Regions from separate parts of the Dermacoccus sp. CCH2-D9 genome, predicted to be linked through region 4. Evidence: riboswitches for the same ligand, from Rfam matches in the RefSeq annotation. Region 4 holds a riboswitch; each other region holds the start of a gene.
The links. Region 4 has a riboswitch for S-adenosylmethionine ahead of AX669_RS01380 (MetQ/NlpA family ABC transporter substrate-binding protein). Riboswitches for the same ligand answer to the same signal wherever they lie in the genome.
Positions count from the first base shown of each region.

Region 1: another riboswitch for S-adenosylmethionine. It lies ahead of AX669_RS12410 (homoserine O-acetyltransferase); the one in region 4 lies ahead of AX669_RS01380 (MetQ/NlpA family ABC transporter substrate-binding protein).
Region 2: another riboswitch for S-adenosylmethionine. It lies ahead of AX669_RS07595 (bifunctional o-acetylhomoserine/o-acetylserine sulfhydrylase); the one in region 4 lies ahead of AX669_RS01380 (MetQ/NlpA family ABC transporter substrate-binding protein).
Region 3: another riboswitch for S-adenosylmethionine. It lies ahead of AX669_RS09480 (aminotransferase class V-fold PLP-dependent enzyme); the one in region 4 lies ahead of AX669_RS01380 (MetQ/NlpA family ABC transporter substrate-binding protein).

Region 1 is NZ_LSJT01000147.1:36,928-44,035, forward strand. It holds gene hrpA (ATP-dependent RNA helicase HrpA) at 1-527, shown strand, start outside; gene AX669_RS12390 (HIT family protein) at 548-991, shown strand; gene AX669_RS12395 (PAC2 family protein) at 1,065-1,994, shown strand; gene AX669_RS12400 (EcsC family protein) at 2,122-2,808, shown strand; gene AX669_RS12405 (hypothetical protein) at 3,080-4,018, shown strand; SAM riboswitch class IV at 4,108-4,216, shown strand; gene AX669_RS12410 (homoserine O-acetyltransferase) at 4,251-5,423, shown strand; gene AX669_RS12415 (universal stress protein) at 5,493-5,855, shown strand; gene AX669_RS12420 (RNA polymerase sigma factor) at 6,150-7,108, shown strand, end outside.
Region 2 is NZ_LSJT01000092.1:6,241-13,348, reverse strand. It holds gene pgsA (phosphatidylinositol phosphate synthase) at 1-142, opposite strand, end outside; gene AX669_RS07610 (HIT domain-containing protein) at 208-783, opposite strand; gene AX669_RS07605 (hypothetical protein) at 866-1,255, opposite strand; gene AX669_RS07600 (GNAT family N-acetyltransferase) at 1,252-1,746, opposite strand; SAM riboswitch class IV at 1,870-1,985, shown strand; gene AX669_RS07595 (bifunctional o-acetylhomoserine/o-acetylserine sulfhydrylase) at 2,058-3,371, shown strand; gene thrS (threonine--tRNA ligase) at 3,538-5,535, opposite strand; gene argG (argininosuccinate synthase) at 6,051-7,108, opposite strand, start outside.
Region 3 is NZ_LSJT01000107.1:14,586-21,693, reverse strand. It holds gene AX669_RS09480 (aminotransferase class V-fold PLP-dependent enzyme) at 268-1,833, opposite strand; SAM riboswitch class IV at 1,877-1,991, opposite strand; gene AX669_RS09470 (DNA translocase FtsK) at 2,312-5,518, shown strand; gene AX669_RS09465 (MauE/DoxX family redox-associated membrane protein) at 5,724-7,108, opposite strand, start outside.
Region 4 is NZ_LSJT01000015.1:3,137-10,244, forward strand. It holds gene AX669_RS01365 (GNAT family N-acetyltransferase) at 1-362, opposite strand, end outside; gene msrA (peptide-methionine (S)-S-oxide reductase MsrA) at 516-1,163, shown strand; gene AX669_RS01375 (neutral/alkaline non-lysosomal ceramidase C-terminal domain-containing protein) at 1,231-1,614, opposite strand; SAM riboswitch class IV at 1,827-1,938, shown strand; gene AX669_RS01380 (MetQ/NlpA family ABC transporter substrate-binding protein) at 2,116-3,123, shown strand; gene AX669_RS01385 (methionine ABC transporter ATP-binding protein) at 3,120-4,193, shown strand; gene AX669_RS01390 (methionine ABC transporter permease) at 4,190-4,858, shown strand; gene AX669_RS01395 (alpha/beta fold hydrolase) at 4,963-6,654, opposite strand; gene lysX (bifunctional lysylphosphatidylglycerol synthetase/lysine--tRNA ligase LysX) at 6,803-7,108, opposite strand, start outside.

The DNA of each region.
Region 1 (7,108 bases), on a different contig from region 4:
AAGTGCGCGACGCAGAGCAGTTCGACGCGGCCCTCACGGCGATCCGTCAGCAGGTGGCACCGCTCGTGCTCGAGGCGGCCGAGAAGCTCGCGCCCGTGCTCGAGCACGCCGCCGAGGTGCAGCTCGGGCTGTCACGATTGACGGCGCCCGCGGCGAAGGCGTTGCACGACGACGTCGCCGCTCACCTCGTCGCGCTCATCCATCCCGGTTTCGTCGCCGAGACCGGGTTGGCGCGCCTCGGTCACCTCGATCGCTACGTGCGGGGAATGCTCGAGCGGCTCGACAAGGGCGTCACCGATCTCGTGCGTGACGCCGACCGCGCCGACCTCGTCGCGACCGTCCGACGTGAGTACGACGACATGGTCGCCGGGCTGCGCCCCGAGCGCCGTGGGGACGCCGACGTGCTCGACATCCGCTGGATGATCGAGGAGCTTGCCGTCAGCCAGTTCGCGCAGCGTCTGGGCACCGCTCACCCGGTGTCCGAGAAGCGGATCTACAAGGCGATGGACGCTGCGGAGGCCCGCTGATCGGGCGTAGGTTGGAGGCCATGGCGAGCATCTTCAGCAAGATCATCGACGGCGACATCCCGGCGCACTTCGTCTGGCAGGACGAGGTGTGCGTGGCGTTCCTCGTCATCGACCCCATCACCGACGGGCACACGGTCGTCGTGCCGCGCGGGGAGATCGTCGAATGGACGCAGGCGCCGCCGAGCATCTTCGCGCATCTCACGGGTGTCGCGCAGATCATCGGTCAGGCGCAGCAGCGCGCGTGGCAGGCGCAGCGCGTCGGCCTGCTCGTCGAGGGGTACGAGGTGCCGCACCTGCACCTGCACGTGTGGCCGACGCAGAGCCCGGCCGAGTTCGACCCGCACGCCGTCACGCGCGGCCAGGACCAGCAGATCCTCGCCGAGAATGCCGAGGCGCTGCGGGCGCAGTTGCGCACCGACGGTCATGCCGAGACCGTTCCGGACGCCGCGTCGCCGCAGACCTGAGTGGCCGCGGCGTGGGGGAATCATCCCCGCGCGCGGGGCGTTGAACGGTGAGCACCTGACGAAGGAGTACGACGTGCTTGATCCCACGCAACTGTTCCGCATCGAGACCGACACCCCGCTCGCCGAGCAGAGCGCCTCGACCCTCGTGGTCTCGCTGGGCGGTTTCATCGACGCGGGCAACACGCAGAAGTTGATGACGGCGCACATGCTGGGCACGCTCGAGCACACGGTCGTCGCGTCGTTCGACGTTGACCAGTTGCTCGACTACCGCGGTCGCCGCCCGATGATGACGTTCGATCGCGACCGCTACAGCGAGTACGACGACCCGGCTCTCGTGCTGTACCGCCTCGTCGACGCCGAAGGCACGCCGTTCCTGCTGCTCGCCGGCCCCGAGCCCGACTACCAGTGGGAGCGCGTCAGCGAGGCCGTCCGCATCCTCGCGGCGAACCTCGGCGTCTCGCTCATGGTGAGCGCGCACGGAATCCCGATGGCCGTGCCGCACACGCGCCCGGTCGGTTTCACGCGTTTCGCCTCCGATCAGCGTCTGCTGACGGAGAACGAGCCGCTCTTCGGCAACGTCCAGGTTCCCTCGAGTGCCGAAGGGCTCATGCACATCCGGCTCGCCGAGGCGGGCATGGACACCGCAGGTTTCGCGATCCACGTGCCGCACTACCTCACGCAGGTCGAGTTCGCGGACGCCGCGCTCGCCGCGCTCGAGGCCGTCTGCGGGCTGACGGGGCTGGCGATCCCCGCTCAGGAGCTCGCCGCGATCGCCGGGCTGCATCGCGTCGACATCGCCAAGCAGATCAGCGAGAACGACGAGGTCACCGAGGTCGTCGAGGGCCTCGAGCGGCAGTACGACGCCTTCACCGAGGGTCGTCGTCGACGCTCGCTCCTCGCCGCCGAGATGAACGACCTGCCGAGCGCAGACGAGATCGGCGCCGAGCTGGAGCAGTTCCTGCGCGCCGAGGGAGAGGATCCGGGCACCAAGGGCTCGTTGTGAGCCCGCGAGCGCTTCTCGCCGGCCGTCGGTCTGAGCCGACGGCCACGCGGGCTTCGCAACGCTCGCCTGGCTGCGGCCACCCCTGCGGTGGCTTGCCGGGCCCCCGCCAACTTGGGAGGATCACCTCATGTTCGGATTCGGTCAAGACAAGAAGGCTCCTGCAGCCCCCGAGAAACCGTCGGGCATGCTCGACTCGACGGCCAACACCCTGGCGCAGCACCTCATCTCGGTGGGCATCGGGGGCGTGGCGACGTTCAAGTCGGCCCGCGCCGTCGCCGACGAGGCGATGAAGAAGGCGGGCTCCAAGGAAGCGGCGATGGACGACGTCGTCGCATCACACACGAAGCTCGCGGGCGCGAACGGCTTCCTCACCAACCTCGGCGGTTTCGTCACGCTCCCCGTGGCACTGCCCGCGAACGTCATCGGTTTCTACACCGTCGCGACGCGCATGGTCGCGGCAATCGCCGCCATCAACGGTCACGACGTCGACGACCCAGCCGTGCGCTCGGCGATCCTGCTCGACCTCATCGGTGCGGACGCGACGCAGGTCCTCAAGGGCCTCGGCCCGATGACGGGTGGCGTCGCGACGAACGTCGCCACGCGCAAGCTGCCGCCGGCGGCGCTCGCCGTCGTGAACAAGTCCGTTGCGTTCCGTCTCGGCTCGCAGGTGGGGCGTCGCTTCCTCACGCGCATTCCGCGCCTCATCCCCGTGGCGGGCGGCTTCATCGGTGGCGGCCTCGATGTCGTCCTCATCCGCAAGATCGCCCAGTCGGCGCGTCGCGACTTCGTCGCGCAGATCCCGCCGTCAGCCTGACGTCGCCCTGATTCCACCCCGAACGCCACTCGTCTTCGGCGGGTGGCGTTCGGCGTGTCCGGGCCGGTTCGGCGATGTGTCGTCCGTGCGCATCAACGGGCTTCCGGGCGACGATCTGAGGGCCGCGAACCCCCGCCTGGCCTTGCTCGAACGGCCCACTCACCCACAGGTGTGACGGCTACGGCCCGTTTCGCGGCCCGCAGGATGCCTCGTCCACAGGTTTGTGGCTCGTGGTCAGCGCGCGGGTGGCGTCATGGGTTTCGCTGGGGGCATGAAGACAACAACACGACTCAAGGGCCTCAGCGCCCTGGTGGCAGCCCTTCCCGATCTCGTCGGCTCCGAGGGGGCGGGCGCCGTCATCGTCCTGTTCGAACGTGACGGTGCGCTCGCGGGGGTGCTCGGCTGGGCGGACGATGCGTGCGACGGGGAGACGGCGCACATGCTCGACGTCGTCGCTGAGCGGCGCGCGACGATGGGTGCGCAGGCCGCCATCGCCATCGCCTATCGCTGCGAGCCGGGCCGCGTCGACATCGCGGCCCTCGCGAAACGCATCGAGCGCCGCGTGCCGCTGCACCACGTCCTCGGTGCCAGCGACGAGCACTGGTGGGCCATCGAATGCGAGCTCGGCTGCTGTGACGGCGCGATCCACGAGATCCCGTCCCTGTCAGAGCAGACCCGCGAGCAGCTTCGCGACGTCCGCCGCGGCGGCGAGGCCATGGCCGCCACCGCGCGCCCCGTTCCCAGCGTCGTCGACGTCCGAGCCGCCTGGGCACGGTTGTGCGACGTCCCCGACACCGCGTCGGGCACCCGGCGACGCTCCCGCAGCGCCGACCTGCAGGTGCTCGCCGACGCTGTCGTCGACGGCCCGACGCGCGATGAGATCCTCCTGTGCGTCGCACCCGAACTGTTCCGTCTGCTGAGCCCGGGCACGCCGCTCGGCGAGCCTGGCCCGCTGATGACGAGCGCGTGCCTGCGAACTTGGCTGCCGCTCGTGCCGCGCCACGGCCGCGCCGCGTGGAAGGCCCTCGAGGCCGCCGCGACCTGGCGCGAAGGCGACCTGCGAGGAGCCGGTGCGTGCGCCGCGGCGTCGCTGCGCATCGGACGGACGTCATTGGGGCAACTGCTGCGCGACATCACAGGCACGGGGTTGTCGTACGAGCAGGCCGTCGGTGCGCTCCACACGAAGGCTCGGCAGAGTTCCGTCGCCTGACGAGCGTGCCGGTTGTGGGAGCGCGCCACATCGTGGACGTCGCCGCGCGGGCGATGGAAGCCGCGGGCAGGGCCGCCTACTGTGTCGCAGGTCAAGAGTTTCAGCGACACAAGCCCCGGCTTGCTGAGCGGCAACCCTCCCTCGCGGCGGGGTGCCCCGGGTGACGACAGGGCCGCCCGTGGGCGGCAAGCGCGAGAGGTGGGTTGCGACCCACCTCGGAATCGAGGACGTCATGGTTTCGCACCGTCGCCTCGCCGTGGCCGACTCCGCGGCGCCCCTCACCGACGACGGGTTCAACCCGCACGCACGTGCCGTCCACATCGGCACCCTGACGCTGGAGAACGGCGCCGCCCTGCCCGACGTCGTCATGACGTACGAGTGCTGGGGCGAGCTGAACGACGACGCGAGCAACGCCGTCCTCGTCGAGCACGCCCTGACCGGAGACTCGCACGTCGTCGGGCCGGTCGGCCCCGGGCAGCCGACGGCGGGGTGGTGGCCTGGTCTCATCGGCCCCGGCGCGCCCCTCGACACCGACGAGCTGTTCGTCGTGGCGATCAACGTGCTCGGCGGCTGTCGCGGCAGCACGGGCCCCATGTCGCTCGCACCAGACGGCCGGGTGTGGGGCGGGCGCTTCCCACACGTCAGCGTCAGGGATCAGGCGCGCGCCGAGGCGCGGGTCGCCGACGCTCTCGGCATCGCGCGCTTCCACACTGTCATCGGCGGCTCCTTCGGCGGGATGCGCGCCGCGGAGTGGGTGGCGACCTTCCCGCATCGGGTGCAGCGCGCCCTCGTCGTCGCGAGCTGCGCGGCGGCGGGCGCCGACCAGATCGCGTGGGGGCACACGCAGGTGCGGGCAATCGAAGCTGACCCGGATTTCCGGGGTGGCGGCTACCTCGAGCAGGGCGTCTTCCCGACGTCGGGGCTCGGGCTCGCCCGCCAGATCGCGCACACCTCCTACCGCAGCGCGCACGAGTTGCAGGAGCGGTTCGGGCGCGAGTCGCAGGGAGCGGACCGCACGCTCGACGGCGGCCTGTTCGCCGTCGAGAGCTATCTCGAGCACCACGCCGCGAAACTCGTTGCGCGGTTCGACGCCATGAGTTATGTGCGGCTCACGCAGGCGATGGCGACGCACGACGTCGGCCGCGGCCGCGGCGGCATCGAGCCTGCGCTTCGGGTGTTCGGGGGTGAGCTCGTCGTCGCCGCGGTCGACTCCGATCGGCTGTTCCCGGTCAGTGCCTCCGCCGACATCGTCCGGGCTCACGGGCGCGGACGGCTGCGTCTCATCCACTCGCCGCACGGTCACGACGGTTTCCTCATCGAGGCCGACCAGATCGCGGCGCTCGTGCGCGAGGTCATCGCTCGGCCGCTCACGGCCGAGGCGGGCCGCGTCCATCCCGTGGCGTGACGGCGGGCGCTCGCGGCACCTCGGGTAGCGTGTGAGCCGATCGCCACAGTCGCAGAACAGGGGTTGCGCATGTCCGTCGTCGTCAGTTTCGCTCCGGGCCCGGAGGGTGAGGCCGCGGTGGCCGAGGCCGTGCGTCAGTCGAGTGTGCTGGGGCGCCCGCTCGTACTCGTCTCGACCGTCCCGAGCGACGACGCGCGCGCTGCCGCGCAGGAGAGTGCGGACGCGGTCGGCGGCCGCGTCGTGCAGGTGGAGGAGGGCCAGGACGCGGTCGAGGTGATCCTCGACGAGGTGGCCGAACTCGACCCGGCGCTGCTCGTCATCGGGCTGCGTCGCCGCACGCCCGTCGGCAAGCTGATCCTCGGTTCGAGCGCTCAGCGACTGCTGCTCGACGCGCCGTGCCCCGTCCTCGCGGTCAAGCCCACAGCGCACTGATCTCGCGCTGCTCCCAACCCCGGCCTGACGCGCTTGCGTCAGGTCGGGAACACCCGCGCACGCAGGGGCGTTGAACCCCGTGATTCTGCGGTTCTCGACCCAGAGTTCTATAATGGTGAAAGAAGCGACGCGGGGGATCGAATCAGGCACCACGGTGCCAGGCGAGCTCAGGTGAGTCTCGAGCAACCGGCTCTCGTCGGATCCCGCCCCCGTGGTTCGTCTCTTCCCTCGTACGAAGCGCTCGGCGCGCGATTGCGCCTGCCCGATGCGTTGTGCACTCTCGGAAGGTAGTTGGTGACCTCAGTGTCCGAAACGGCTCAGACCCCCGCGCTTCCCGCGGACATCGACCATCCCGCGGTCATTGCTCTGTTCGAGCAGGGGCGCGCGAGCGGCACGGTCGACAGCGTGGTGCTGAAGACCGCCCTCGAAGAAGCGAAGATCTCCATGGCCAAGCAGAAGGCGGTGCTGAAGGCGCTGGGGGCCGAGGGCATCGAGATCGTGCTCGACGAGGTTCACGCGGCCCAGGCCGTCGCCACGACGACCGGGCGCAAGAGCGCGGCGAAGAAGTCGACTGCCAAGAAGACCGCGACGAAGACCGCTGCCGCGAAGAAGACCACCGCGGCCAAGACGACGACCGCGAAGAAGGCTGCCGTCAAGAAGACGGCGGCGAAGAAGGCCGTAGAGGCGGAGACCGACGTCGAGCTCGACGAGATCGTCACCGCCGACGAGGCGAGTGAGGCCCCCGCGAAGAAGGCGGCCGCCAAGAAGACCACCGCCAAGAAGGCGACGGCGAAGAAGGCCACCGCGGCCAAGTCGACGACCGCGAAGAAGACCACCGCCAAGAAGTCGGCCGCTGACGAGCCGGACGAGGTCGTCGCCGAGGACGTCGAGATCGACGACGTCGTCGTGACGGACGTCGAGGCAGGCGCCGAGGAGGTCGACGAGGCGAAGAAGCCCGCCGGCGAGGCCGAAGACGAGAAGGGCGGCTTCGTCCTGCGTCCGGGTGACGAGGATGACGCGCCGGCCCAGCAGGTCGTGACGGCGGGTGCGACGGCCGACCCGGTCAAGGACTACCTCAAGCAGATCGGCAAGGTCGCCCTGCTCAACGCCGAGCAGGAGGTCGAGCTCGCGAAGCGCATCGAGGCCGGCCTGTTCGCCGAGCAGAAGCTCGAGTCGGGCGTCAAGATGGACATGAAGCTCAAGCGCGAGCTGTGGTGGATCGCCTCGGACGGCAAGAACGCGAAGAACCACCT
Region 2 (7,108 bases), on a different contig from region 4:
GATAGAACCACAGTGCACCGAACGCGACACCGACGGTGCCCACGATCGTCACGACGTCGGGGCTGATGCCGAGACGCAGCAGGAGCTGGGCGATGGGCCGGAAGATGGCGGAGAAAAACGCGCGCGCGTACTTGTTGAGCATGGTGGTTCAACTGTAGCGGTTCGATATACCCGTTCGAGGCAGCGCACTGCCCGTGGTGCCCGGTGTCAGTCGTTCGGCCAGTTCGCGACGATGCGCTGACGGCTGTCCTCGAGCAGCACCGGCAGCGCCTTGGTGCGCCCGATGATCGGCATGAAGTTCATGTCGCCACCCCAGCGCGGCACGATGTGCTGATGCAGGTGCGCGGCGACGCCGGCACCTGCGACGTCACCCTGGTTCATCCCGAGGTTGAACCCGCCCGGGTTCGACGCGGCCTTGAGGGCACGCACCCCGGCCTTCGTCAGCTTCGTGAACTCCTCGGTCTCGTCGTCGGTGAGGTCGATGTACGAGGCGACGTGACGGTACGGGCACACGAGCAGGTGGCCCGGGTTGTACGGGAACAGGTTCATCACGACGAAACAGTGCTCACCACGGTGGACGATGAGGCCGTCGGCGTCGGTCTTCGTAGGCGACGCGCAGAACGGGCAGTCGTGGCCGGCGTCCTTTGTCGGACGCTCGCCCTCGATGTACGCCATGCGGTGCGGCGTCCACAGCCGCCCGAACCCGTCGGCCTCGCCCGCGAAGGCGCCGGCTTGCTCGATGAGGATGTCGTCCTGCGAATCAGTGTTGAACTCGTCGACCATGGCCCGATCCTAGAGCCCCGCCTGCCTCGACGCAGCGGCCGCGGGTGGGCTCGCGCGCACCATGCACCCCGGGTGAGCGGTCTCAGACCGCCGCGATCTCGCGCAGACGCGCCGGGACAATGGTTCGGTCGGCTTCCCCCGCGTGCGCGACGTCGCCGACACGGCCCGCCAACGTCCGCGCGACCTCGGCCGCGTCGCCGTCACCGACGACGGCGACGATGCTCGCCAGCCCGGCGAGGCCCGTGACGGCGTCCTCGAGGTCGAGCCAGTCGTCGTCATCGAGGCCGGCCGCCGCCCCCGGCCATGCGACCGAGGCGGCCATGACGCCGTCACGAGCCCACTGCTCGACAGCGTCGCGCGCGAGGGCGCCGTCAGCACCGAGGTGCAGGACGACGGCGTTCGCGACCGGTTTGGACGGGCAGGCGATGCAGCGCTCGCGCTGATCGAGCGCCCAGATGACGTCGTCGCTCATGACGCACGCTCCGCATCGCGGCGGGCGTCGAGGCCGAACGGCGCCACACGCTGCATGTGACGTTCGTCCGGCGGGCCGAAGCCGGCCCGTTCGTACAGCCTGCGGGCACGCGGACGGGCGTTGAGCATCATTCGCGCGACGTCGTGCGCGTCGGCCCAGGCGTCGACGATCCGCAGCATCCGCTCGGCCAGGCCCTGGCCGCGCGCCGACGGCGTGACGAAGACGACCGCGATGTAGAGCGACGGCTGCGCCGGCCGAGCCAGCGCCGGGGGCCGGTGCACGAGCGACGTCTGCACCATGCCGAGAGCCGTCCCGTCAGCACTCGAGGCGAGCCACGTCGGCAGATCGTCGTAGTGCGCGAGCCAGTGATCGGCATACTCGGTGATGAAGCCGGAGCGGTTGCTCTCCCCCGCCTCGAGGTCCATCTGCAGACGCAGCGCCGCGCAGGCGAACGCGTCTTCGCGGCGCGCGCGGACGATCGTCGGTGTCATGGCAACAGTCAAGCACGGCATGAGGGTCGTCGCCCGTAGGCGCGTCGCGTCAGCACGGGGCCGCGACCGGAATGTGAGACAGCATTCCCGCCTGATGACACCACCCGGCCTAGAGTGGCCGCAGGTCACGAGCGTCAGCGTCAAACCCCGGTTTGCTGGCCGGCAACCCTCCCACCGCGGCGGGGTGCTCCGGGTGACGACCTGGCCCGGCGCCGAGCGCGTCCGGGCAAGCGCGGAGGGATTCCCCTTCGGGCACCACACGTACGGTGCGCCGCCCGTGCGTCCACGCACTCCTCAAGAGGGACATCATCATGAGCTCCGAGAACTGGGCCTTCGAGACCAAGCAGATCCACGTCGGCCAGAACGTCGACGGCGACACCGGCGCCCGGGCGCTGCCGATCTACCAGACGACGTCGTTCGTCTTCGACTCCGCCGAGACCGCGGCCAACCGCTTCGGCCTGTCGGATCTCGGCCCCATCTACACGCGCATCGGCAACCCGACGGCGCAGGCGGTCGAAGACCGCATCGCCGCGCTGGAGGGCGGCGTCGGCGCGTTGCTGCTCGCGTCGGGTCAGGCGGCGACGACGTTCGCCATCCTCAACGTCGCTCAGGCCGGCGACCACATCGTCGCCTCGTCCGCGCTGTACGGCGGCACGTACAACCTGCTGAAGTACACGCTCAAGCGACTCGGCGTCGAGACGACGTTCATCGACAACATCAACGATCTCGACGAGTGGCGCGGCGCCATCCGCGACAACACGAAGCTGCTGTTCGGCGAGACGCTGAGCAACCCCGACCAGAAGGTGCTCGACGTGCGCGGCCTCGCCGACATCGCCCATGACGCCGGGGTGCCGCTGTTCGTCGACAACACCGTCGCGACGCCGTACCTGCTGCGCCCGATCGAGCATGGCGCGGACGTCGTCATCCACTCCGCGACGAAGTACCTCGGGGGGCACGGGACGTCGATCGCCGGCGTGCTCGTCGACGCCGGCACGTTCGACTACGCCGCCGACCCGGCGAAGTTCCCGCAGTTCAACGAGCCGTCGGAGAGCTACCACGGTCTCGCGTTCGCCCGCGACCTCGGCGTCGGATCGCCGCTCGGCGCGAACCTCGCCTTCATCCTCAAGGCGCGCGTCGAACTGCTGCGCGACCTCGGCGCGGCCGTCTCCCCGTTCAACGCGTTCCTCATCGCGCAAGGCCTCGAGACGTTGTCGCTGCGTGTGGAGCGACACGTGGAGAACGCGAAGAAGGTCGTCGAGTTCCTGAAGTCGCAGCCGCAGGTCGAGACGTTGTTCTACGCCTCCGACCCGTCGAGCCCCTACAAGGAACTCGCCGACCGCTACCTGCCCGCCGGCTCCGGCGCCGTGCTGTCGTTCGAGATCGCCGGTGGCGTCGAGGCGGGCAAGAAGTTCGTCGACGCCCTCGAACTGCACTCGCACGTCGCGAACATCGGTGACGTCCGTTCCCTCGCCATCCATCCTGCGTCGACGACGCACTCCCAGGGCAGCGACGAGGACCGCCGCGGCGCCGGCGTGACGCCCGGCCTCGTGCGGTTGAGCGTCGGCATCGAGAACTCCGCCGACATCATCGCCGACCTCGAGAAGGGCTTCGCCGCAGCGAAATGACCATGCGCTGAGGTGGGTCCCCGCGACGGGTGACGCAGCCGGGTTTCGTACCCCGAGCGTGGTCATCCGGCCGTGTCGAACGCCGGCCCTCGGGTGCACATGCCAACACACGAGCGCGCCCCCGAACCGCGAGGTTCGGGGGCGCGCGTCGTCGTCGCGGCAGGAGTCAGCCGGCCGTCGGGTCAGTGTTCTGACGTTCGGTGATGACGCGGGTGATCTCGGCGATCGCGTCGGCCACCGGCACGCCGTTCTTCTGCGACCCGTCGCGGAAACGGAACGAGACGGCGCCGTTGTCGCGGTCCTCTTCACCGGCGATCAGGATGAACGGCGCCTTCGACTTGGACGCGTTGCGGATCTTCTTCGGGAAGCGGTCGTCGCTCATGTCGACCTCGACACGCACGCCGGCTTCGCGCAGCTTGATCGCGACGTCCTGCAGGTAGTCGTAGTACTCCTCCGCGACGGGCACAGCGAGCACCTGAACCGGCGCGAGCCACGCCGGGAACGCGCCCGCGTAGTGCTCGACGAGCACGCCGAGGAAGCGTTCGATCGAGCCGAACTTCGCCGAGTGGATCATGACGGGCTGCTGGCGCGAACCGTCCGCCGCCTGGTACTCGAGGCCGAAACGAGCGGGCTGGTTGAAGTCGTACTGGATCGTCGACATCTGCCAGGTACGGCCGATGGCGTCGCGCGCCTGCACGGAGATCTTCGGGCCGTAGAACGCGGCACCGCCCGGGTCCGGCACGAGCTCGAGGCCGGACTCGAGCGCGACGTCCGACAGCACCTTCGTCGCGATGTCCCACTGTTCGTCGGTGCCGATGAACTTGTCCTTCTTGTCCCCGTCGACGTCGCGCGTCGAGAGCTCGAGGTAGAAGTCGTTCATGCCGAAGTCGCGCAGTAGGCCGAGGATGAAGTCGAGCAGGTGCTTGATCTCTCCCGGCGCCTGTTCGGGCGTGACGTAGCTGTGCGAGTCGTCCTGGGTGATCATGCGCACGCGCGTCAGACCGGAGAGCACGCCCGACTTCTCGTCGCGGTACACCGTGCCGAACTCGAAGAAGCGCAGCGGCAGCTCACGGTAGGAGCGCCCACGCGAACGGAAGATCTCGTTGTGCATCGGGCAGTTCATCGCCTTGAGGCGGTAGTTCTGCCCGTCGACGTCGAGGGGCGGGAACATCCCGTCCGCGTAGTACGGCAGGTGACCCGAGGTGTAGAAGAGGTCTTCCTTCGCGATGTGCGGCGTGCCGACGTAGGAGAAGCCCTCCTCGATGTGACGGCGGCGGACGTAGTCCTCCATCTCACGCTTGATGATGCCGCCCTTGGGGTGGAACACCGGCAGGCCGGGGCCGATGTTCTCGGGGAAGCTGAACAGGTCGAGCTCGGCGCCGAGCTTGCGGTGGTCGCGCTTCTCGGCCTCGGCGAGGCGCTCGAGGTAGGCCTTCAGCTCGTCCTTCGTCGGCCACGCAGTGCCGTAGATGCGCTGCAGCTGCGGGTTCTTCTCGCTGCCGCGCCAGTACGCGGCGGCCGAACGCATGAGCTTGAACGCGTTGCCGAGCACCTTCGTCGACGGCACGTGCGGGCCGCGGCACAGGTCGCCCCAGGCGACGGTGCCGTCGCGGCGGACGTTGTCGTAGATCGTCAGCTCACCGCCACCGACCTCGGCCTCCGCGCCCTCGGCCGCATTCGCAGCGTTGCCCTTGAGGCCGATGAGCTCGCACTTGTAGGGCTCGTGCGCCAGTTCTTCGAGGCCCTCGGCGTCGGTGATGACGCGGCGGTTGAACGTCTGGCCCTCGTTGACGATCCTCTGCATCGCCTTCTCGAGCTTCTTGAGGTCGTCGGGCGTGAACGCCTCGGCGACGTCGAAGTCGTAGTAGAAACCGTCGGTGACGGGCGGTCCGATGCCGAGCTTCGCGCTCGGGTTGATCTGCTGCACCGCCTGCGCGAGCACGTGGGCCGCGGAGTGACGCAGGACGGCGAGGCCCTCGGGGTCCTGCGCGGTGACGGGCTCGACGGACGCGCCATCCGGGATCTCGCGGAACAGGTCGCGCAGTTCACCGTCGATGCGCATGACGAGGACGGCCTTGTCGCCGCCGAACAGGTCCGTGCCCGTCGTGCCCTGCTCGACCTCGCGTGGTTCGCCGTTGACGGTCAGGGTGATGTTCTCGGACACGGCTGTGCTCCTTGTTCGTGACGTGCAGACTCGGCCGCACACGTACGAATGGCACGGCCCGTGCCGCCAAGGCTACCGGGTGCCCCCCACCACCCCACGCCGAGCCGCCGGCACCACCCAGGCGTGACGTTGGTCGCCCGCGGTGATGCGAGGCGGCTGTTGCTGAGGATCTCCTACGAATGTGGACGTAGATCGCCGATGTGGACGAAAATCGCAGGTGGGTCAGGGGCCCGTACTCATCTGCGATTTGCGTCCACATTCGCGATTCCTCTACACCTCGGCGAGCGGCGTCCACACTCGCGAGGTTCGGCCGCCACTACCAACCTGGGTGACGGTCGTCGACGGCGCCGTGTCCAGCCGACGACCACATTGCCGTCCGGACGCGACGAGGCCGCCCACCATCCAGTGGGCGGCCTCCTCGATCGCGCCGAGCGTGCAACCTTCCTCGACCGATGCCGAGGTCTTGGTCGATCAGCGCCGATGTCCTGGTCGATCGGCGCCGACGTCTCGGGAGGTCAGTCGGTGCCGAACTCCATCGCCGCTTCGTCGAGTGCGAGAGCGTCGGCGTCGACGTTCGGGTTCGACGCGATCTGCTGCGCGCCACCGGGCTCGAGCTGGCCGACGAGGTCGGTCTGCGCCTTGCCCAGCCCGCCGCGTGCGGCGTAGAACTCGAGCTTGCCACGCGTGTCGGCGATGTCGAGGTTGCGCATCGTCAGCTGCCCGATGCGGTCGACGGGGCCGAATGCGGCGTTCTCGGTGCGCTCCATGGACAGCTTGTCGGGGTGGTAGGAGAAGTTGTCGCCCTGGGTGTCGACGATCGAGTAATCCTCGCCGCGACGAAGGCGCAGCGTCACCTCACCCGTGACGGCGGACGCCACCCAACGCCGCAGACCCTCGCGGATCATGAGCGACTGCGGGTCGAACCAGCGTCCTTCGTACAGCAGCCGCCCGAGGCGCCGTCCGTCGTTGTGGTACGCGGCGATGGTGTCCTCGTTGTGGACGGCGTTGAGCAGCCGTTCGTAGGCGATGAACAGCAGCGCCATGCCGGGCGCCTCGTAGATGCCGCGCGACTTGGCCTCGATGATGCGGTTCTCGATCTGGTCGCTCATGCCGAGCCCGTGGCGTCCGCCGACGGCGTTGGCCTCCTGGAACAGGGCGACGACGTCGCCGCCGAAGTCGTCACCGTTGATCGCGACGGGCAGCCCCGATTCGAAGCGGATGACGACGTCCTCGGTGTCGATCTTCACCGCGTCGTCCCAGTACGCGACACCCATGATCGGCTTGACGATCTCCATCGACTCGTCGAGGTGCTCGAGCGTCTTCGCCTCGTGCGTCGCGCCGAGGATGTTGGCATCCGTCGAGTAGGCCTTCTCCGCCGAGTCGCGGTAGGGCAGATCGTGCGCCGTCAGCCATTCGGACATCTCCTGGCGCCCACCCAGTTCGCTGACGAAGTCGGCGTCGAGCCACGGCTTGTAGATGCGCAGGCCCGGGTTGGCGAGCAGACCGTAGCGGTAGAAACGCTCGATGTCGTTGCCCTTGAACGTCGAGCCGTCGCCCCAGATCGACACGCCGT
Region 3 (7,108 bases), on a different contig from region 4:
CAGGGGGTCGTGTGAGGCGGCTGAGATCGCCTCTGGCTGCCATCTCGGATGAATGAAGGGTGCGACGCGTGTGACGCGTCGCACCCTTCGTCCGTTGGGGTGCAACTGGATTCGAAATGGACGTCGAGGTTTGTTATTGAGCGTGGTCAAAAAAACTCGCATGAGCGCGCGAGCGGGCCCTTCGACAGGAGCCACCGCGTCGGCATCCCGTATCTGACGAAATGCGGCGGTGAGCCCCTCGCTGGGGCCCACCGCCGCTCGTTCTCCTCACCAGGGGCGGGGCTCTGAGAGGTCTCGTCGGTCGGTGACGGGGCTCCACCCGAGGCCCGGGGTGTGGGTGTAGTCGAAGGTGGGCCCATGGGTGACGAGAGCACGCACGGCGTCGACGAGGCGTCGTGCGTGCTCTGTCGTCGTGGCGAGACCGATCGAGGCGCGCACTGCCGTCGCGCCCTCGCCGAGGCGCGCGTCGCAGAGCAGGTGAGCGCAGAATCGCCCGTCGCGCACAGCGATGCCGTGCTCGTCTGCGAGCACCTGAGCGACGAGCGTCGGGTCGTATCCGGCGACGGTGAACGTCGTGACGCCGACGTTGTCGCTCGCATTCCGCCTTGGCGCGCCATCGTCGAGGTGAGCGTCCGCGGCATTCTGCTCGTCGAAGAGTTCGACGATCCTCACGCCGTCGATCGAGGCGAGACCGTCGCGGACGATGGCGTGGATCTTCTCCTCGCGCGCCTCGGCTTCGCCGCGCTGCGCGGACAGCGTCGAGGCTGCGGCCGCGAGCGCGATGGCCCCGACCGCGTTCGGGGTGCCGCCCTCGTGGCGTGCGGGCGCGGGCGCCCAGGCGACGTCGCCGGCGCCTGACGCATCTTCGCTGACGCGGTGGCTCGCGCCGCCGGCGCGGAAGTACGGAGGGGCGGTGTCGAGCCAGTCGCGGCGCCCGACGAGGGCTCCTGAACCGTACGGCGCGTAGGCCTTGTGGCCGGACAGAGCGACGTAGTCGATGCCCCAGGCGTCGATGTCGACGCGGCGGTGCGGGGCGAGCTGCGCGGCGTCGAGAGCCGTCCGCGCCTCATGCCGGCGGGCGACGGCGGCGAGGCGCTCGATGGGCCACACCTCGCCCGTCACGTTGCAGGCGCCGGTGATGAGGACCAACACGGGAGCATCGTTGTGGGCGCGGAATTCCGCCAGAGCGACGTCGAGGTAGCCCTCAGCCTCGGCGTGAGAGTGAGGGATCGGCAGCCGCGTCGTCCGCTCGTCCGCCCACGGCAGCAGCGCCGCGTGGTGCATCGAGCGGAACACGAAGACCTGCGTCTGTTGCGGCAGACAGTGAGCCAACAGGTTGAGCGCGTCCGAGGTGTTGCGCGTGAAGACGGTGACGTCGTCCTCGCGCGCGCCGACGAACGCGGCGACCTCCTGCCGAGCCTCCTCGTACCACCGGGTCGTCAGCTGCGACGCCCGTCCCGCACCGCGATGCACCGAACCGTACGTGCGCAGGGTCGTGTCGACGGCCCGCGCGGCGGCCTGCAGCGCGGGAGCCGTCGCGCCGTGGTCGAAGTTCGCGTGCTCGACGACGCGCCCGTCGAGCGTCGCGACGCCGAGATCGGCGCCGATCGTGGCCAGGGCGGCATTGGCCTGCTGCGGCGCGTCCGCGCGATGATAGGTAGCCGTGGGCGTCTCGCGACGGGACCCGCCGGGGTGCGCGGGCTGGGTGTGGTGACGCTCGGGGTCCGCGACGGGAGTCCCGGGGGTTACGGCGTGAGCGGGGCGGGTCGTGTGGCTCGCAGCGTGGCGGCGCGCGTCGGAGTCAAGGATCGAGAGAATGGCAGAACGGGGCATCGAGGCTCCTCGAATCAGGGGCCTCGCCGTCGCCAGATGGCTCGGCCCGCGCTTGCCGACACCGGTGCTGGTGGCGGCCAGGTCGTCACCCGGAGCACCCCACCGCGGTGGAGGGTTGCCGTCCAGCAAGCCGGGGCTGTGCGCTGGAACTCATGACCTACGTGAACGCTCGCACCCGGCCCTCCGCCGCGTCCACCGACGTGCGGCCAGAGGTTCGCATCGTGAGATCACCTGTGGGATCGCGGATGGCGAGCGCCGCGCGCAAGAGTCGGCGTCTCGCGGTGGGGATGCCCGTGGTCCCCCGGGCAGCTGGCGGCGCCTCCGACACGGGTCAGGGCGCTGTCGGATGCGAGCGCGTCAACGCGCCAGCGCGTCGGGACGCGGATTCGAAGGTGTCGAGCCGACCCGCCGTCACCATTGGACCCGTGTCACGGCGTGGGTCCGCGAAAACGGCCGGAACCCCCACTAGCCTTGCGGGGTGGCGACCCGAAACAGACCAGCGAACGACAGCGTCCTCGTCGCGAAGAAGGCCTCTTCGCAGCCGCGCGCCAAGAGCTCGCGCCCGGCCGGCGCATCTGCGGCCTCGACGACGCGCGCCCGCACGACCCCGCCGAAGTCGAGCGCACCACGTTCGGGCGGCACGACGAAGAATGCACCCGCGCGCAAGACCGGCTCGTCGCGAGGGGCTGCTGAAGCGCGTCCCTCCGCGTCCGGTCGCGCTGCTCGTGGCGCGTGGATGGGTGTTTCGCACGTCGCCGGCGGCACCGTCCGCCGCGTCGGCGCCGCCGCTTCTGACCTCGAACCCGAACACCGTCGCGACGGGCTCGGTTTCGCCCTCCTCGCCCTCGGCATCGTCGTGGCTGCGCGGGAGTGGTGGGGGCTGCCCGGCATGTTCGGGGACGTCGTCCACGCCGTCGCGGCCGGCACGTTCGGCGTCATCGCCTACGTTCTGCCCGTCGTCCTCATCGGCATGGCCATCCACATGTTCCGCCACCCGCGGGGGCACCAGCCGACCAACCGCATGACGATCGGACTGACGATCCTCGCGCTCGGCTCGACGGGGATCGCCCACCTCGTCGGCGGGCGTCCGTCGACAGGGGTTTCGACCGCGGTGCGCGGCGCAGGCGGCATCCTCGGCGTCATCACGGGAGGGCCGCTGTCTGCCGCGCTCACGGTGTGGGGCGCGGGCATCATCCTCGCGCTCGTGTCGTTCTTCGGTTTCCTCGTGCTGACGCGCACGCCCGTCAATCGCATCCCGCAGCGCATCCGCGAGGTCGAGGCGCAGATCTTCGGCCACCCCCTCGATGAACGCGACGACGAGGGCGAGCTGCTTCAGCGTGACGCCGTCGCCGACGACCTGCACGGCGCCGACATCGGCAACCGCGCGCGGGGCGGCTCGCGTCGCGGCGCGGGTGACGACGCCCGGCGCGGCGATGAGCCCTACGAGCAGGCCGCCGAGGTCGTCGGCAAGGGACCGCGCGGCAAGGGCCGTGGCACATCACGCAACCCGCTCAACCGCCGTCGCGGTGAGCAGCAGATCTACGACATCGACACGATCGACGGCGCCCCGGCGGGCGTCGATCAGACGCGAGAGATGCCCGACGGCGGCTCTGACGACGAGCGCGCCGGCGACGCGAGCGCCGCTGCGCTCGCGCGAGCCCGGGCATCGCGCTCCGGAGCGTCGCCGGCAGGTGGGGCAGCGCGCCGCTCCGCACCCATGGATTCCGTCGACGATGCCGTCGTCGACCAGGCCTCCGCACGTGCGGCGCAGGCGTCGCGCCCGGCGTCGGCACAGCGGCCGGGGGAGTCGCCGAAGGCCGCGGCGGCCCGTCAGGATGCCGGTGCCACGCGCGTCGAGCAGGCTGCCCCGGCCGCAGCCGTCCCTCAACGTCAGGTGGAGGCTCAGCCCACCGAACAGCTTCCACCCCGTGTCGAGCAGCTCGCAATGGGCGGCGACGTCACGTACACGCTGCCCGATTCGAACGTCCTCGAACAGGGGACCCCGCCCAAGGAGCGCTCCGCCGCGAACGACCGCGTCGTCGACGCGCTGACCGAGGTACTCGAGCAGTTCGGCATCGACGCCGTCGTCAGCGGGTTCACGCGCGGCCCGACGGTGACGCGCTACGAGGTCGAACTCGGCCCTGGCGTCAAGGTCGACCGTGTGACGGGGTTGAGCAAGAACATCTCGTACGCCGTCGCGAGCGCCGACGTGCGCATCCTATCGCCGATCCCCGGCAAGAAGGCCATCGGTATCGAGATCCCGAACGCCGACAAGGAACTCGTCAGCCTCGGCGACGTGCTGCGCAGCCAGGCGGCGCGGAACAACACGCACCCGATGGTCATGGGTGTCGGAAAGGACGTCGAGGGCGGCTACGTCGTCGCGAACCTCGCGAAGATGCCGCACATGCTCGTCGCGGGTGCGACGGGCGCCGGTAAGTCGAGCTTCGTCAACTCGATGATCACGTCGCTGCTCATGCGGGCCACGCCCGAAGAGGTGCGCATGGTGCTCGTCGACCCCAAGCGCGTCGAACTGACGGCGTATGAGGGCATCCCGCACCTCATCACGCCGATCATCACGAACCCGAAGAAGGCCGCCGAGGCACTCGAGTGGGTCGTGCGCGAGATGGACGCACGCTACGACGACCTGGCCGCGTTCGGCTACAAGCACATCGATGAGTTCAACAAGGCGGTGCGCGCGGGCAAGGTGCAGCTGCCGCCCGACAGCAAGCGCAAGCTCGCGCCGTACCCCTACCTGCTCGTCGTCGTCGACGAGCTCGCCGACCTCATGCTCGTCGCGCCGCGCGACGTCGAGGCGTCGATCCAGCGCATCACGCAGCTCGCGCGTGCCGCGGGCATTCACCTCATCCTCGCGACGCAGCGCCCGTCCGTCGACGTCGTCACCGGCATCATCAAGGCCAACGTGCCGTCGCGCCTGGCGTTCGCGACGTCGTCGCTCGCCGACAGCCGCGTCGTGCTCGACCAGCCCGGTGCCGAGAAGCTGCTCGGCCAGGGTGACGCGCTGTTCCTGCCGATGGGTGCGAGCAAGCCGATGCGCGTGCAGGGCGCATGGGTCAACGAATCCGAGATCCACGCCGTCGTCGCGCACGTCAAGAGCCAGCTCGCGCCGAACTACCGCGAGGACGTCGCGCAGGTCGCGCCGAAGAAGGAGATCGACGACGACATCGGCGACGACCTCGACGTGCTGTTGCAGGCCGCCGAACTCGTCGTCACGACACAGTTCGGATCGACCTCGATGCTGCAGCGCAAGCTGCGCGTCGGCTTCGCCAAGGCCGGTCGCCTCATGGACCTGCTCGAATCGCGCGCCATCGTCGGGCCGTCGGAGGGCTCGAAGGCACGTGACGTGCTCGTCAAGCCCGACGACCTGCCGCAGACGCTCGCGTTGCTCAAGGGCGAGGACGTGCCCGATGCGTCGGGTGGCGACGGTTTCGCGGATGCTGGCGAGGACGACGCCCTCGGCGGTATGGGTTCGGGCGGCTCCGGGGGTTCCACGGGTGCACCCGGCTCGATGGGTGCGGGCGGTTCGATGGGAGCGGGGCCGATCGACCTCGTCGCGCAGTCGCAGGCCGACCTCGCCGAGCCGGGCGAGCAGTACTACGACGGGCACGACTCGTCCGATGACGACGGTTCTGAGGACGCCTGGAACCTCACGAGCAACGCCCGCTGACCCGCTCGTCCGCGGATCGGGCGCGCGCCCATCTGCGATTCCCGTCTCCATCTGCGATTTACGTCGTCATGCGCGATTTTCGTCCACCTTCGCGGTTCTTGGTCGCCTTCATGAGAGTGACCAAGAATCGCGAAGGTGGACGCCGTTCGCGGAAGGGGACGGGAATTGCCAAGGTGGACGTAAATCGCCGGCGGGGACGGCTGCGTCAGGAGTGAACCGGGCGCGCAGCGGCTACCTCGGTGAGGATGTCCTGCATCGTCGCCTCGATGGCATCGAATCCCGAGACGGGGCCGGCGATGAGTTCCTGCGTCGGGCCGACGGCGAACAGCGTCGGCGTGCCGACCCGCATCATCTGTGAGATGGCGAGCGGCTCGTCGATCATGACACGGGCCGGGTCGGTGCCGCGCTCGACGATGACGTCCGCCTGCGGCTGCGTCGTGACGACGTAGTGGATCGGCAGGTCACCGAGCTGTTCCTGCCACGCCGGCGCTGCGTCCATGACGTGCAGACACGACCCACACGACGGTGAGACGTAGAGAAAGATCGCTGGGCCCATCGCGCCAATCTGTCGCAGTGACATCGTCGCGCCCGTCGCATCCTCGAACATCATGAACGGCGTCGGCGTCGGCACGTAGTCGAGCAGATCATCGGCGCTCGCCTCTGAGGGGTCCGAGACGTTGTGAACGCCCGCGGCATGAGGCGACGCTTGGTTGACGGAGGCGGCCGGAGATTCAGGGGCATCGGCGGCGCGAGTGTGATCAGGGGCGACGGGCGTCTCAGCGGTGAGGGCGTCAACCCCGTGAGACTCGACGGCGCTCGACGCGGCGGCGCCGGTGGCCGGGGCGACTGCGGGGTCCAATGGCGCGGCGTCCGAGACCCCCACGGTTGAGGTGTCGGCGGGGTTCTCGTTCGGCGCGGCACCGAGCTGGTCGGCGACATCACCCATGAGAGCGATGACGTCCTTCGCGCCGCCCACCGGCCCGCCGGCGAGCTTGCCGTCGGCGCCGAGCAGCACGGCCGAGGGAGTGCCGACGCCGAACAATCGCGCGACGGCGTACGTCTCGTCGAAGAGCAGGTCGAAGTCGTCGGCGTCGTCGAGGCCCGGCACGACCTCGCGCGGCGCCATCGGCAGCACGAGGCTCGTGCGCAGCGACGGCACGGTGCGCTGCCAGGTGCGCGCGTGCTCGATGACGTCGATGCACGAGCCGCACGTCGGCGACACCAAGAGCAGCAGAACGGCTTCACGCGCCGCGAGGTCGCGCAGGGTCACGCTCTGCCCGCCCGGCGTCGTGACGTCGGCGAAGGGGATGGGGACGCGCAGGTAGTCGTCCTCGTCGCCGCCGCCCGCGGTGGCGGCCGTGCCCGAGACCGCAGAAGCCGCCGAGTCGTCGCCGCGGTGGCCAGCGATGAGCCACGTCAGCACCACCGCGCCCAACACGCCCGCGAGCCAGGCCCACTCGCCGCCGTCGAAATCACGCAGGCGCGCCAGGACGCCGTCACCACGCGCCGCGTCGAACAGCGACAGCGCCGCGAGCGCGACGAGGACGACGTTGCGTACCGCAGTGAATCGGTCGACCAAGCCGAGGCCGA
Region 4 (7,108 bases):
AGCGCCGAGCCGACACCCCGTCGTCGCGCGGGAGCCGGCACGTCGAGGTGGAGAAACGCGAGGTGGGTGTTGTCGCGGCGCGGCAGGACGAGCTCGGCGGCACCGACGACGCCAGCTGCTGTGTCCACGCCATCATCCTGTATGTCGGCTGCTCCCCCAACGGCGTCGTCGTCGCACGAGGCTTCCCCCTCGACGGCGACGAACGCATGACGCGTCTCGGATTCCTTGCCCCACATGGCGCGCAGCTCGTCGGCGGGGTAGGCGATCGTGTGCTTGCCCCACTGCTCGTGGCCCACCGTCATGAACACCTGCGCCCAGGCGTCGAACAGCGGGTCGGACGGGCCGATCTGACGAATGCGCATGGCGACATTGCACTCAGCACCAGCTGCGTACGCAACCGGTTTTTCGGCGCGTCCGCCTGGATCGTGCGACAACCCGTTCATGCCGGCGGAGGGTCGGGCCGGAATGCCTCGACCGCCGGCGGTGTTGTCTCGGAACCCGAGGAAAGGCACCTCATGTTCACTCGAAAGCACACCCGAACGCCCGAGGCGAGCGACCTGCACGACGTCCTCGACGTGCCGATGTTCTCCGAACTGCCCGACGGCTCGGCGACCCTGTACGTCGCGATGGGCTGCTTCTGGGGCGCCGAACGCATCTTCTGGAAGATTCCGGGCGTCGTCACCACGGCCGTCGGGTACATGGGCGGCCACGCCACCGAGCCGACGTACGAAGATGTCTGTGGCGGCGGCACGGGCCACACCGAGACGGTCATGGTGGCCTACGACCCGTCGCGCGTGTCCGAACGCGAGCTTCTCAAGGCGTTCTGGGAGAACCACGACCCGACGACCGCGAACCGGCAGGGCAACGACGTCGGCACGCAATACCGCTCGGCGATCTACTGGACGACGCCGCAGCAGGAGCGCGCTGCCCGCGAGACGTCCGCGCTCTTCCAGGAGGCACTCGACGACGCGGGCCGCGGCGCCATCACGACCGAGATGCGCCCGGCCGACGAGGCGGGCCCCTTCTGGCCGGCGGAGCTGTACCACCAGCAGTACCTGTCCAAGCACCCCGGCGGCTACTGCAACCACGGCTTCAAGGGCGTCACGTGCCCCGTCGGCGTCGCCGACCTGCCCGCGCAGACGGATGTCCTCCCGCCACGCTGACGACGACATGCACGGCGGCCGCTGAGCCGGCGGCCGATCAACCGGCCACCGCGGCGCACCGGCCGTCTCAGCGCACCTGGAAGGCCCGGCTCGTTCCGGTATGGGCACTGACCTTGCCGTTCCAGCCGTTCTTCCAGCTGCCCTGCTGCACGAGGCGATACGTGCTCGCGGGCGTGCCGCGACGTATGCGCCGCTCCATGGTGCATCGCGAGTACGAGACGCCCTCGCGCGACCAGACGTACGAGGTGTCCCAGTCGTGGTCGTCGAGGACGTCGACCCACGACGAGCCGACCTGACGCTGCACCTTGACGAACGTGCCCATCGTGCGGAAGTCATTCTTCGGGTGGCCGCCGCGGAAGACCGCCCGCACGCTCGAACCAGCCGAGCGTGTGGCGTCCGGCTGAGTCAGGACGTCACCGAAGTGCTGCCCGGGTGGGGCGTCGTCGAACACGACGCCGGGGCCCTCGGCGCGTGGCCGACGTCACACTCATCACCCACCTAGACGATCGTCCAAGCTGTGTGAAGAAATCACTCACCCGAGCCTCGACGGCGAAAGACGCCGCATCAGCCACGCCGCGTGTCGCACGTCACAATCTTCGCCCACGTCTCATCTCCAGTGCCACAACTTGACGCTTTGTCGTGCGCGGCTCTAATCTCGCTGCTGGTCAAGAGATCCGATGCAAAGCCCTGGCTGGTCGGACGGCAACCCTCACACGCGTGGCGGGGTGCTCCAGGTGATGACCCGGCCGCGTCGACCACGCGGCAAGCACGCTCGGCACCCAACGTGACGGCATCCTCGTGAGCCTTCCGTTGCGCTGCCCAGGCCCCGAAAGGCATGCCCCGCACGACACCGCGCACCGCGCCCCACCCCGGCGCCCCGCCTTCACGCTGACTCCGCGCACCCGCGCCAGCCCCGCGCATTCGCATCCTTGCCGCCTCACCAGGAGAGATCATGACCGACAAGCACACCCCCGCCGACGAGACCTCGACGCCCACCTCGTCCACGCATGACGCCACGAGCGCCGAGAACGGCGCGACCGCCCTGCCCCCGAAACCGAAGAACGACACCGGCAAGTACGTTGCGATCGGCGCAGGCGTCCTCGTCGTCGCGCTGGCCGCCGGCATCGGGGCCAAGGTGCTCGGCGGGAGCAGTGACGACAAGCTGACCCACCTCAAGGTGGGCACGACGGAGGCGTCGGACCCGTACTGGAACCAGCTCGTCAAGGTGGGCAAGGACAAGTACGGTCTCGACATCGAACCGGTCAACTTCTCTGATTACACCCAGGCCAACCCCGCGCTCTCCGAGGGCCAGGTCGACCTCAACCAGTTCCAGCACCTGCAATTCCTCGCCGACTACAACACCAAGGCGAAGCAGAACCTCACGCCCATCGGGGCGACGTACATCGTCCCGCTGGCGCTGTACTCGAAGAAGCACACGAGCGTCGGCCAGTTCCCCCAGGGCGGCAAGATCGCCATCCCCAACGATCCGACGAACCAGGCGCGCGCCTTGCTGCTGCTGCAGAGCGCCGGACTGCTGAAGCTCAAGGGTGGTGGCACCTCGCTGTCGACCCCGGCCGACATCGACGCCGGCGCCTCGAAGGTCACCGTCACAGCGGTCAACGCCGAGCAGACCGCGGCCGCGCTGCCGTCCGTCGACGGCGCGATCGTCAACAACAACTTCGCCGCGGACGCGAAGCTCGACCCGAGCAAGGCCCTGTTCAAGGACGACCCGCATGCGGCCTCGTCGAAGCCGTACATCAACGTCGTCGTCGCGCGCGCCGCGGACAAGGACAACGCCGACTACGCCAAGTTCGTCAAGGCCTACCACGACCCGAGCGTCGAGAAGCTCATCGAGGAGCGCACGAAGGGCACGAGCGTCCTCGTGAACAACTCCGCCTCCGAGGTGCAGGGCATCCTCGCGAACCTCGAGGCCCAGATCAAGGCGAAGGGATCGAAGTGACGGGCCCCTCCCCCACACTGACGAAGGCCGCCGCGCCGGCGAGTGCCACCCCGCCCGCCGTCGCCTTCCACGACGTCGGCAAGACGTTCACCCGCGGCAAGAGCCGGGTGACGGCTCTCGACGGCATCACGACGCAGGTGGAGCGCGGACGCATCGTCGCCGTCATCGGTTTCTCCGGCGCAGGTAAGAGCACCCTCGTACGTCTCATCAACGGCCTGGAGACGCCGACGCGCGGCCACGTCGAGATCGACGGCGTCGACCTCGCGTCGCTGTCCGCGAAGCAGGTGCGCGAGCTGCGCGGTCGCATCGGCATGGTGTTCCAGCAGTTCAACCTCATCCGCTCGCGCACGGTGTACGCCAACGTCGCCTACCCCCTCGAGGTCGCCGACTGGGACAAGGCGCGCCAGGAGGCGCGCATCACCGAGCTGCTCAGCTTCGTCGGGCTCACCGAGAAGGCGTGGGCCTACCCCGACGAGCTCTCCGGCGGGCAGAAGCAGCGCGTCGGCATCGCCCGTGCGCTCGCGACGAACCCGGAGATCCTGCTCGCCGACGAGTCCACGTCCGCGCTCGACCCCGACACGACGAAGGACGTCCTCGCGCTGCTGCGCCGCGTCAACGACGAGCTCGGCGTGACGATCGTCGTCATCACCCACGAGATGGACGTCGTGCGCGAACTCGCCGACGACGTCGTCGTCCTCGAGGCCGGCCGCATCGTCGAGTCCGGGCGCACCGTCGACGTCCTCGGCGCGCCGAAGGCGGACGCGACGCGCCGCCTCGTCGACGCCACCCTGCGGAACGTGCCCGACGCACGCGAGAGCGCCCGGCTGCGCGCTGCCCACGACGGGCACCTCGCGACGCTGACGGTTCACGACCCGCGCGAGTTCGGCCGTGTCCTGGCCCGCATGTCCGCACACGGCGTCGAACCGGAGATCGTGCACGGCGGCCTCACACCGCTCAAGGACGACACCCTGACGACGTTGACGCTCGCCCTGCGCGGCGACGACGGCGCCGTCACCACCGTGCTCGACGAACTGCGTCTCGCCGCCGACGTCGAGGAGGTCGCCGCATGATGCCCGCAACCGATTGGGAGGCGCTGCGCCCCACGATCGTCACCGCGGTGGGCGAGACGCTGCTCATGGTCGGCGCGACGATCATCATGGGCGGCCTGCTCGGCCTCGCCCTCGGCGTGCTGCTCAACACCACACGACGCGGCGGCATCCTCGAGAACCGAGTTCTGCACACGGTGCTCAACGTCCTCGTCAACATCATCCGACCGATCCCGTTCATCATCTTCGCCGCCGCTCTCGGGCCGTTGACGCTCGCCGTCACGGGCTCGACGATCGGTGCGAAGTCGATGATCTTCCCGCTGACGATCGCCTCGACCTTCGGCATCAGCCGCATCGTCGAGCAGAACCTCGTGAGCGTCGACCCCGGCGTCATCGAGGCGGCGCAGGCGATGGGGGCGAGTCCGTGGCGCATCATTCGCACCGTGCTCATCCCCGAGGCGCTGGCGCCGCTGATCCTCGGCTACACGTTCGCGCTCGTCGCGGTCATCGACATGACGGCCGTCGTCGGCGCCATGGGCGGCGGCGGCATCGGTGACTTCGCCCTGTCCTACGGTTACCGCCGCTACGACTGGGCCGTGACGTGGGCCGCCGTCGTCGTCATCATCGTCTTCGTTCAGATCGCCCAGTTCATCGGCAACGCTCTGGCCCGCAAGGCGCTGCGTCACTGACACACCCTTCGCGCCGCTCGGCGCGAGCATGACGAAGGGCCGTGACCATCCGGAGAGGATGATCGCGGCCCTTCGCCGTCAGGACGCGTCAGACCAGCCGTGCGTCAGCGAGCGCCGACGGTGGCGACCTTCTGCAGGCTCGAGCGCAGGTCGGCCTGCATGCCCTCACGCTGCTGGACGTGGTGGTGCTTCTTCTTCGTGCTGGACGCGCTGTCCGTCACCTCGTTGGCGGGGCCGGGCTCCGGCTGGGGCACGGGGTCGCACTCGACGTCGGCGTGGCCCGGTCCACCCGTCCGCGCGGGCATCGCGCCGGTGAGGAGGTAGGCGGAGATCTTGTCGTCCGTGCAGGCGATGCCATTGAGCGAACCGGAGTGCGTCGTTCCACCGACGCCCTCGATGAGAGCGCTCTTCGGGAAGCGCTTGCGCACCTCGAGCGCGCCCGGGAACGGCGTCGCACCGTCGTGGGTCTCGGCGATGAGGAGCACCGGCCCGACCTTCGAACCGTCGATCTTCATGGCCTGCGCGTTCGTCGACTTGACCGGCCAGCTCGTGCACGGGAGGTTGAACATGGCGTTCGCCCACGTCTCGAAGGGCGCCTTCTTGTCGACCTTCGAGTTGTCCGAGAGCCACTTGCTCCACACGTTCGACCACTTGACGTCGGTGCACTGCGTGCCGAGGTAGACCGCGTAGCTGTTGTCCGAGCCCGGCCCGGAGCCGTTGGCGTCGTCGTACAGCGCGGTCGTCGGGCCGAAGTCACCCTTCTGCAGCGCAGCGGCCAGGGCGGCGCCGTCGTCCTCCCAGCCGAAGACGTAGTAACCGGCGTTGAGGTAGGCGTCGGTCCACTCGTCAGGTCCGATCTTGCCGTTTGCGGGCTTCTTCGCGAGCTTGTCGCGCATCGAATACCACTGCTTCTTGATGGCCTTGCCGCTCGTGCCGAGGTGGTACGTCGCGTCGTTGCCCGCGACCCAGTCGAAGAAGACGTCCATGTTCTTGTCGAACGCGATGTCCTGGTTGAGGTTCGCGTCGTACCAGACGTCGCGCGGGTCGACGACACCGTCCATGACCATGCGACGCGTCTGCTTCGGGAACATCGTGGCGTAGACCTGGCCGAGGTACGTGCCGTAGCTGAAGCCGTAGAAGTTGATCTGCTTCTCACCGAGCGCCTTGCGGATCGAGTCCATGTCGCGCACGTTGTCGATCGTCTTCATGTGCGGCATGAGCTTCGCACCGGCAGCCTTGGAGCACGACGCGGAGTAGGCGGCCGACCTCTTCAGCCAGGCCTGCGACGTGCCGGCCTTCGTCACCCGGTAGTCAGGGCGGTTGTAGCCGAAGTAGTTGCCGTCGCAGGCCAGGGTCGGGACGCTGGAGCCCACGCCGCGCGGGTCGAAGCCGATCCAGTCGTACGGGTCGCCGCCCTTGTTGCGCACGGCGCCGCCGAGGCGCGACAGCGTCAGACCGGAGCCGCCCGGGCCACCTGGGTTGACGAGCATGATGCCCTGCTTCTTGGCGTCGCTCGTCTTGTGCTTGATGCGGGAGACGGCGATCTTGATCTTCTCGCCCTTGGGCTTGGCGTAGTCGAGGGGCACCTCGACGAATCCGCACTGGGCGCCGGCCTTGCTCAGGCGCGCGTTCGCGCAGGTACCCCAGGTGACCGGCGGCGGGGTGTAGGACGAGGAGGCGTCCGCAGTGGGCGTCGCGCCCTGAGCGGGAACGGAACTCGCCGCCGTGACGGGGGCCGACAGCCCGACGCCCAGCAGGCTGAACGCAGCGCCCACGGCGCCGATGGTCTTCTTCATGCGTACTCCCTGGATGGCCTGGTGAACCGCGCGTCCACGAGCGTGTGGCGCCGTGTTCGATCATGCCCCTTGGAATGCGCTGTGTGTCTCCCCTGTGTAACCTTTGTGTAAAGTTCGTCACACTGGGCATGTCGCTCGACAAGGGTGATCAACCCTGAGGGCGCACGAACGGAAACGCGAGCGTCGCACGGATCGGCGCACCGAGCATCATCATGATGGAGCGGTCGACGCCGATGCCGAGCCCACCCGTCGGCGGCATCGCGTACTCGAGAGCGCTGAGGAACGCCTCGTCGAGCGACATCGCCTCGACGTCACCGGCCGCGGCCTTGAGGGACTGCTCCGTCAGGCGCTTTCGCTGTTCGATCGGGTCGACGAGCTCCGAGTAGGCGGTGCCGATCTCGGCGCCGAACGCGACGAGGTCCCAGCGCTCCGACAGCCTGGGGTCGCCGCGATG